3 regions of the Priestia megaterium genome follow, and region 2 is predicted to be linked to each of the others. Evidence: riboswitches for the same ligand, from Rfam matches in the RefSeq annotation. Region 2 holds a riboswitch; each other region holds the start of a gene.

Region 1 (3,280 bases), 870 kb from region 2:
CACCGCCGAATACGGTATTTAACATCATATTTCCAAGCGTTAACAACCCGGTAAGAGGCGTAAGAGTATCGTGCATGGTGTTGACTGCACCTGTTTCACTTGCTGTCGTCACGATGGCGTAAAGCGTCGACATGCCGACACCAAAACGGACTTCTTTCCCTTCCATATAACCGTTCGCTTCGTTCAAATGAAAAGCATCAAGTCTTGGATTGCCACCCCACTCTGTTACGAACGCTGTGCTTAAAATAACGATAAACAGCATACTCATCGCTACAAACAAAATGCGGCCTTGCTTACGCTTTCCGATCATTTTTCCGTATGTGAAAGGAAGTGCTGTTGGCAATAAAAGCATAAGGACGATTTGTAATACATTGCTCAACGCGTTAGGATTTTCAAATGGATGAGCTGAATTGACACCAAAAAATCCCCCTCCGTTGTTTCCTAGCTCTTTAATTGAAAGAAAAGAAGCAACTGGTCCCCTTGCTATTTGCTGTGTTGCCCCTTCTATTGTATGGGCAGTAACCGTTCCGCTTAACGTTTGAGGGACACCTAAAAACATAAATAAAATGCCTGTTATAAAAGCGATAGGAAGTAAAATACGCGTAATTGACTTTACAAAATCAACAAAAAAGTTTCCCATTTCTTTCCCTGCCAGCCCACGAATAAAAGCGATTGCTACTGCAAGTGCCGTTGCTGGTGCAGCAAACATCATAAATACAATGGCGGCCATCTGCGAGAAATAGGACAATCCTGATTCGCCGCTGTAGTGCTGCAAGTTCGTATTTGTCATAAAACTAATGGCCGTGTTAAAAGCAAGTGCCGGATCCATTCCTTTGATGTGGCTTGGGTTAAACGGCAGTACCCCTTGAAACCGGAAGATAAGGTACACCACAAAAATCATAAACGTATTCGCCAAAACAAGAGCAAATGCATATTGCTTCCACGTCTGATTAAGCCCTTTAATTCCTGCTGCTTTAAACATCACCGTTTCTATCTTTCCTATCAAGCTAGTGTTTTTATCGTTTGAAAACACATTCGCTATATAAATACCTACGGGCTTTGCAATAAGCGCTACAAAAACAAGCAGCAGCGCAACTGATAGTAGAAAAATCCCCACTTTTTATTCCTCCGCTTATTAAAATTGTTCTGGATTTAACAGTACATATACTAAATAAATTAAAACGAGAACTGAAATACCTGACAAAATGAACGACATGTTCACTTCTCCTCTCTGTCGTCTACTACATGAGACGACCAGCGAATAATTCCGTACATAGCAGTCGCTAATAAGGCAAGCGTTCCAAGCATCATCATATCCAAGTTGCTTCCTCCTAACTGTTTCCTGACAAAAATGATAGCTTCTAAGTTTAGTGACGGTTTCTTTTCATAAAGCATCACGTCCAAAAAAGCTAACCGCGAGACGTGATGCTATTTTTTTCCACTAAAAAACCGCAGAAGAGAGTTCTCTTCCGCGGTTTAATGCACGACAAATAAGCCGTGATTGACACGAATTTTTTACTCCCAAAACGCTTACGGAGTTAGCTGTCGGATTCGGGTTATGGAAGTAACCCTACTCAGTTAAGAGATTCACCCCTAGTACATACGTACAAAATATTGGGTCCCCCGCTCATAATTGATTAAGCGTATATTTGTTATTTAATTTTTAGACTTAATGATGACTTTTACTGCTGCGTTTAAAACTTTGATTAGCTAACGTAGACAAATAGCGGTTTGCTAGATCAAAAGATTGCTGGTCGCACATTGCCCGATATTCAATCATTTGAATCATTTGCTTAGATAAATGCATCCTGACGCTCCTTTCACCTATATTTTGAAAGGAGCGTACTATCCGCTGTTATAGAAAACGACCACGATTACACCATCCTCTCTCTTAACGCTTACGAAGTTAGCTGACGGGTTCGGGTCAAGAAAGTAACCCTACTCAATTAAGAGATTCACCCCTGATAATTGGGTCCTCCGCTCTTTCCTTCTCTTTCAGAAAAGACTCAGCGTTTCACAGTGGAACGTTTCATGAGAGTAATCTTACTCCTGTTAAAATTTACTGTCAACAACATTTTTTGAAATTTTAAAAGCTTTATTTTTCTATATTTATTCATTATTTTAAAATAATAATTCCAGAAGAAAAAAAGCGTTCTTATCGAGGAGATAAGAACGCTTTTTTTAGCTCATTTTCTCAATTTCATTTACAAGAATTGAAATAGCATCCGTTTTTGTTGCTTCACGCATTGTACGCTTCATTGTACTTGCCTGCTGCTGAAGCTCACTTACTTCACGTAAAAACAATTCTTTTGTTAACTGTTCTTCTTCTACAACCATACAGTAGCCTTTTTTCTTAAAAGATTGTGCATTTAAAATTTGATCTCCGCGACTCTGTGCTTTTGATAAAGGAATAATCATCATCGGTTTATGAAGAGCTAAAAACTCAAAAATGGCATTGGATCCACCGCGTGTAATCACATAATCAGTTGCCGCTAGAACATCAGGAAGCTGTTCGTTTACGTATTCTAACTGACGGTATCCTGACTCTTTTTCAAGGCTTGTATCAATATTGCCTTTTCCGCAAAGGTGTACAATTTGGAATTTCTTTTGCAGTTCAGGCAAAGACTCTCGAACGATTTCATTAATACGGCGTGCTCCTAAACTTCCGCCCATAATCGTTAAAATGGGGCGCTTATCATAAAAGCGTAGCCAGCTTTCCCCGTTCGCTGCGCTTCCGCTAAATAGCTCTTTTCGAATAGGTGAACCAACAACCTGCACTTTTTCTTTTGGAAAGTAGTTTGCGGCTTCATCAAAAGAAGTAAAAATTTTAGTGGCAAATTTCTGCGCAATTTTATTTGCCAGTCCCGGTGTTAAATCACTTTCATGAATGAACACGGGAATGTTTAAAGATTTAGCAGCCATTACCACAGGAACTGTGACGAAACCGCCTTTTGAAAAAACAAGAGAAGGCTTTAGTTTTTTCAGCACGCGACGTGCATCGCCAACCCCTTTTGCTACTCGAAATACATCTTTTACATTTTCCATATCTACATATCGACGCAGCTTCCCGCTTGAAATCGCATGATATGGAACGTTTAATTTTGTAATTAATTCTTTCTCAATACCATTGTGAGAACCGACATAATGGATATCCCATTTTTCACTGTCTAATTCTTTCATGATGGCAATGTTTGGCGTTACGTGCCCCGCTGTTCCGCCTCCGGTAAAAACGATAACTTGCTTACTCATTTTTTCTTCCTCTCTTTGCATCACTTAATCG
Region 2 (3,280 bases):
TCCATTCTCTTTTCGCTTTCTCGGTCAAAAGCAACGTGCACCGCAATAACGGTATCACCAATCGTTCTTGCATAGTTCAATGAATTTTCCACTACCTTTGTCATTCCTGCTACAGGAACAATGACCACACTTCCTTCAAGCTTTCCAATCTTTTCTCCTTGCTTAATACGAAGCTGCTCTCCTACCGCTTCATAATGCGTATGAATGCGATGAAAAATATAAACGATAACCGGTAAGAAAACGAGCACGGACCATACTTGTGAAAACTTCGTTGTAAACAAAATGATTAGCACCGTTAAGGTAATGAGGGCACCAATTAAGTTAATGGTTAGCTTTCCTTGCCAGCCGGCCGGCTTTTCTCTAAGCCATTTGACAATCATGCCTGTTTGAGAAAGCGTAAATGGAATGAACACTCCAACTGCATAAAGAGGAATTAATTGTTCCGTCGCTCCTTTAAAGGCGACAAGTAAGACAATAGAAGCAATTCCAAGGGTCACAATTCCATTTGAATAGCCTAGTCGATCGCCGCGAATTTGAAACATTCTTGGCATGTATTTATCAGACGATAAGTTTACGGCAAGCAAAGGGAAAGCTGAAAAACCTGTATTCGCCGCTAGCACTAAAATCAGAGCTGTGGTACCTTGAATAAAATAATAAAATCCATTTCGTCCAAATACACTCGATGCAATTTGTGATACAACCGTTTCATCTGCTTTTGGAGAAATGCCAAGCCAATAAGCTAAAAACGTGATGCCAGAAAATAAAACGGCTAAAATACCGCCCATCAGCATTAATGTATGAACAGCATTTTTTGCACCTGGATCTTTAAAGTTAGGCACTGCATTTGAAATAGCTTCTACACCAGTCAATGCCGAACAGCCTGATGAAAAAGCTTTTAATAATAAAAACAAACTAATACCTGGCACCACGGTACCGAGAGATGTATGAAGCTCAGGTGAAACTTGACCTGTCACTATTTTGAAGAAGCCCACCGCTATTAACAAAATAAGAGCAATAACAAATAAATAAACCGGATAAGCTAAGACAGAAGCGGATTCTGTTACACCTCGTAAATTTAAAACCGTAATAAAAATCACCAGCAAACACGCAATTACTACGTTATAGTGATGCAGCGTTGGAAAAGCCGAAGTTAAAGCATCGGTTCCTGCTGAAACACTCACGGCAACTGTTAAAATATAATCTACTAACAGTGATCCCCCAGCGATAAGTCCAGGATTTTCTCCTAAATTGGTTTTCGAAACAATATAAGCTCCTCCGCCTTGCGGATACGCATAAATAATTTGACGATATGAAAGAATTAAAGCCGTCAGCAGCACCAATACCCCAATCGCAATTGGAATCGAATACCAATAGGCAAGCACGCCCACTGTTGCAAGGACAATCAAAATCTGTTCTGTTCCATAAGCCACTGAAGATAAGGCATCTGATGATAAAATAGCCAGCGCTTTAAGCTTACTAAGCTTTTGATCGCCTAACTCTTTTGTTTTGAGCGGCTTTCCAATCAATAATCTCTTGAGAACTGAATAGTTCACGTAATTTCCCTCCGATGATTGCTTAGCTACTATTCACTGTTCGTTGCTAAGCTCCGTTACAAGTTCATGAATAAGTGATATTATCCCTAAAAAATACCTTTTTATGTTAAAAAAGCGCACAAAAAAAACACTAAGGGTTCTCAGCGTTTTTACACAGCTTAAACCTCCTCTCCAAAACGCTTATGGGGTTAGCTGTCGGATTCGGGCTATGAGAGTAGCCCTACCTTTTAAAAAAAAGGATTCACCCCAAGTGACAATGCACAAATTTGGGTCCCCCACTTCTGACGAATTAAGCGATAACAGGTCAATATAATTTTCGGTTAAAGAGTATGATCGATAACATGTTTCTTTCATAACTATCCTTTGTTCTTAGATAATATACTCCCGTACAAATGGTTTGTAAAGCATTATTTTACGTAAACGATAAAATAGTACTTAAGGCGCTTTTAAGGGGAAAACAAAAGGCCTTCTGCCTGCTTACAGAAGACCTGCTTTCTTTAACTTTTTGCTTTTAAAACGGCTGCTAGCTTGTTTTTCGTTTGAGGACCATAAATGCCATCTACATCATAAGGAAGATACACAAGCTGAAAACGTCTGACTGCATCTTTCGTTTGTACTCCATATATTCCGTCTACTGACCCTACTTTAAAACTAACCGCGTTTAATGCTCTTTGAAGCTGTTTCACTGCTTCTCCAGAATCGCCTTGTTTTAAAATTCCATTGGGAAGTGGATATTGTTCAGAAGGTGGTGTTGGAGTAGGTGTTGGTGAAGTTCCTGAAGGAATAACAATTGTTTTTCCAACCTGTAGTGTTAAAGGATCAGAAAGCCCTGTATTCGCTTCTTGAAGCTCCTGTACTGTTATGCCGTACTTCTGTGCAATACTGTACAGCGTATCTCCTTGCTTAATTGTATACGTTTTTTCACCTGGTTCAGAAGGTGATGGATTTGGTGTCGGTGTTGGAGATGGCGATGGATTTGGAACTGCACGACGAGGTAAATTTAAATATACGGCAATTCCTTTTGCATACGATTCACCCATGCTTTTTAAAAAAGCTTCATTTTGAAGAAGTGCTGCATCGGCGCTCCTATCAATAAAAGCTATTTCAGTTAGTACTGCAGGCATATTTGTTAAGCGAAGCACCGCATAATTGGCCGATTTTCGTCCACGATTCGGATGATTATACGACAGCAGCGTTGGCTGTACTTGCCCGTGCACAATCGATTGAAACGTTTTACTAGCATTGCTAGCGCTTCTATAAACATAATCTTCGTATCCTGTTCCTCCACCGGCATTTACGTGAATAGACATAAATGCATCTGCCCCCCACGAATTAGCTTGAGAAGCGCGCTGAGATAACGATAAAAAAGTATCTGTGGTACGGGTGGTTTTAATCGTAAAGTCACTGTAAGTGCTATTTAAATAGCTTATTAAATATTGTTGAATTTTTAACACTAAGTTTTTTTCATACAGTCCATTCGCTCCAACTGCTCCTGCATCTGCCCCACCATGTCCTGCATCAAGATAAATTTTTTTCATATTACTTGTCCCTCCTTATTGTTAACATATGCATGAGGGAAAAAAGTGCTACGTATACTAGCCTACTTAGTGAAAAATTACTAAAAAAGGAGATTGAGACATAACGAAATCACTTCAAACTCAAAACGAACAAATGGGATAAATGCGCTAGTATGGATGGCTTGTTACATCGCTGTTGAATTCCGTGCA
Region 3 (3,280 bases), 190 kb from region 2:
TATATCTTCGTTTGGATAGCGAACGGCTTCACGCTTTTGCTTAGATAATGAAAACGCAAGGGTTAATGGCCCCACTTTTCCTAAAAACATGATAAAGATAATAATCACGCGTCCAAAGTATGAAAGCTCAGGAGTTGCTCCCATCGATAACCCCACTGTTCCAAACGCAGAAACCACTTCAAACATAATTTTTATAAACGGCAGGTTTTCTGAGATATTTAATAGAAAAATGGCCCCAAACACAAACATAATCGAAATCATCGTAATGGCTAGTGCCTTAAACACATGAAGAGGAAGAAGCCGTCTCTTTAACAGCACAATATCTTCCCTGCTTCGTAAAAATGCCCATACAGAAAAGACAATCACCACAAACGTTGTTAGTTTAATACCTCCTCCTGTTGACGCACTCCCTGCACCTATGAACATTAACATAACCATTAAAAATATGGTGGAATCATGTAGACTTCCTATATCGATACTATTAAAACCTGCTGTGCGTGTTGTTACCGCTTGAAAATAAGACGCCCACACTTTGTCTCCTAATGACAAACTTCCAAGTGTATGTGAATTGCCGTACTCTAAGAAAAAAATAAAAAGCATGGCAATCACGTTAATGGCAAACGTGCTGATAATCATAATTTTTGAATGCAGCGTTAGTTTTTTATACGATTTTTTTACCCACATATCAGCAAGAACGGTAAATCCTAACCCACCAATAATAAACAAAAAGGAAATCGTTATGTTAATAACGGGATCTCCTACATACTGAACTAAGCTGTCAGATAATAGTCCGAACCCTGCGTTATTAAAAGCTGAAATTGAATGAAACAAGCTAAAGAATAGCCCCTTAGACCATCCGAATTCCGGAACCCAGCGTATCGCTAAAAAGATAAGTGCAACAAACTCAATTAAAAATGAAAAGATAAACAGCCTTTTAACTAGCAGGACAACTCCGCCGACGCTCGTTTGATTTAATGCCTGCTGAACGAGCATACGCTCTTTAAATCCAATTTTTTTACCTAGCATCATAAAAATCAGCACGGCAAATGACATAATGCCAAGACCGCCTATTTGAATTAACAGCATAATAATCGTTTGACCGATGACGGTAAAACGCGTACCTGTATCTACGACGGCTAAGCCGGTCACTGTCATAGCGGAAGTAGATGTAAAAAGGGCGTCTACCCACCGGATTGGCTCAGTAGTAGAAAAAGGCATCATTAATAAAAGAGCACCAATAATAATTCCTCCGCCAAAAATGGAGACAAGCAGCTGCGGCGGCGTAAGCCTAACAATTTTTTTTTTCATAAGTTAAACTCCTTCTTCTTCAAAACGGTTTAAATCGCGATTATGTCCGATAACAATCAGCATATCTCCTTGTTCAATTGTTTCATGCGCCGTAGGCGAAATCACCATTTCCCCGTCTTTTCGCTGAAAACCGATAATATTACAGCCGTACTTTGCACGAATATTTAAATCAAACAGCGTTTTATTATGAAGTTTCTTAGAAGCGACAATTTCAACAATACTATAGTCTTTAGACAGTTCAATATAGTCAATAATTTTTTCTGACACCACGTGATGAGCAATCCGCTTCGCAATATCGCGCTCAGGATGAATGACTTTGTCCGCTCCTATTTTCTCCAGCACTTTTTGATGATACATATTCACCGCTTTTACCCATACTTGCTTAACGCCCATATCTTTTAAAAGCATCGTTGCAAGCACGCTTGCTTCGATATCGTCTCCAAACGAAATAAGAGCATGATCAACGTTACGAATGCCTAGCCCTTTTAAGCTAGCTTCATCAATTGCGTTCGCTTGCACGACATATGTAGCTGAGTTGCTATATTTCTTTACTACCTCCTGATTGCGGTCAATAGCGAGCACATCCACATCCAAATTAGCAAACTCTTCAACCAAACTGCCTCCAAAACGACCTAATCCCAATACAGCAAACTGTTTTTTCATAATGTATTTATTCCTTTCTTCAACTGCTGTGTGTTCTCTTAGCTTATACTTTTTCTAAAAAATTACATGTTTTTCTTAAAAAAAGCGCAAAAAAACACAGGAAGGCTCCTGTGTTTTTTCACACTCTTCCCCCTCAAAACGCTTGCGAAGTTAGCTGTCGGGTTCGGGTTTTAAGAGTAACCCTACCTTTTTAAGGATTCACCCCGGAGCACAATATGTGCGTAAATAATGGGTCCTCCGCTCCGTAATGGATTAAGCGATTTTTATTCAAATGTCTATGATCTATTTTTTAGAATAATCGATTCGATTCATGATACGTTTCACTTCACGAAAGCTATCTTACTCCTGTGGATTTTGTCTGTCAAGATATTTTTAGGGAAGACATCACTTGCGCTGCAAACTGCAAAAATCATATAAATCTAAACTGACAATCAGTTTGTGAAATTGATCAAACAAATTAATAACAGCCAAAAGCTCTAATAGCTGCGTATCACTGTAAAATTTCTTTAATTGATCCATATCAGCATCCGTCAAATCCCTTGGACGCACTCGGTATACATCTATAAATCGAAACAGCAGTCGATCTTTTTCTTCCAGCTCTTTTTCTCTTAACACTTTTTGATTAAGCGTCTTATCGCCTACATATGACATGCTCATACACGTCTCACAGCCGTTAACACCTGCTAGATAAAGCCTGATTTTTTCCTTAGTCTCTCTTTTTATTATATCACTGTTCCAAAGCTTGTCGTATAGCTCATCATACAACCTTTTTACATCTGGAATTAAATTCAGTGCTTTTTCAAAATTTGTTCCCTCTTCGTTTGTTAACAAAACTCTTGCCATTTTTTACTCACTCCTTTTTAATTATTATAGTAAGAAAAATGGAGATTTCAGATAACAAATAAAACATATTATCTGCTGTTACTAATCAAATGAAACATTAATATGAAAGAAGGTTTTCAATTGAAAATTGATGAAATTGATTTATCGATTTTGCAGGCACTGCAGCAAAACAGCCGTCTTTCCTTAAGAGAGCTAGGAAAACAAATTAACCTGTCTCCTCCTTCAGTGGCAGAGCGAGTAAGACAGCTAGAGAGCTTTGGTATTATAAAAGGATATACAATCGATATTGATTATGAAAAGCTGCAGTTGCCCGTCTCGTGTTTTATTGAAGTAACCATGAAAAACGGAGAGCACGAGCGTTTTAAACGATTTATTTCTCAGTATCCCTATGCTTTATTCTGTGAACGCATCGCCGGACAGGCTTGCTTCATTACAAAGCTTCAGCTTCCTCACCTGCACGTACTCG

The links. A riboswitch is a leader RNA that binds a small molecule or an ion and turns the genes downstream of it on or off. The one in region 2 is predicted to bind cyclic di-AMP.
Region 1: another riboswitch for cyclic di-AMP. It lies ahead of kdpF (K(+)-transporting ATPase subunit F); the one in region 2 lies ahead of CEQ83_RS19790 (APC family permease).
Region 3: another riboswitch for cyclic di-AMP. It lies ahead of CEQ83_RS18840 (potassium channel family protein); the one in region 2 lies ahead of CEQ83_RS19790 (APC family permease).

The regions. Positions count from the first base shown of each region.
Region 1 is NZ_CP023317.1:2,986,162-2,989,441, forward strand. It holds gene kdpA (potassium-transporting ATPase subunit KdpA) at 1-1,111, opposite strand, end outside; gene kdpF (K(+)-transporting ATPase subunit F) at 1,136-1,216, opposite strand; cyclic di-AMP (ydaO/yuaA leader) riboswitch at 1,514-1,654, opposite strand; gene CEQ83_RS15040 (hypothetical protein) at 1,670-1,807, opposite strand; cyclic di-AMP (ydaO/yuaA leader) riboswitch at 1,880-2,022, opposite strand; gene CEQ83_RS15045 (undecaprenyldiphospho-muramoylpentapeptide beta-N-acetylglucosaminyltransferase) at 2,182-3,249, opposite strand.
Region 2 is NZ_CP023317.1:3,859,075-3,862,354, forward strand. It holds gene CEQ83_RS19790 (APC family permease) at 1-1,553, opposite strand, end outside; cyclic di-AMP (ydaO/yuaA leader) riboswitch at 1,716-1,859, opposite strand; gene CEQ83_RS19795 (N-acetylmuramoyl-L-alanine amidase) at 2,051-3,091, opposite strand.
Region 3 is NZ_CP023317.1:3,669,233-3,672,512, forward strand. It holds gene CEQ83_RS18835 (TrkH family potassium uptake protein) at 1-1,308, opposite strand, end outside; gene CEQ83_RS18840 (potassium channel family protein) at 1,312-1,971, opposite strand; cyclic di-AMP (ydaO/yuaA leader) riboswitch at 2,096-2,240, opposite strand; gene CEQ83_RS18845 (carboxymuconolactone decarboxylase family protein) at 2,356-2,814, opposite strand; gene CEQ83_RS18850 (Lrp/AsnC family transcriptional regulator) at 2,935-3,280, shown strand, end outside.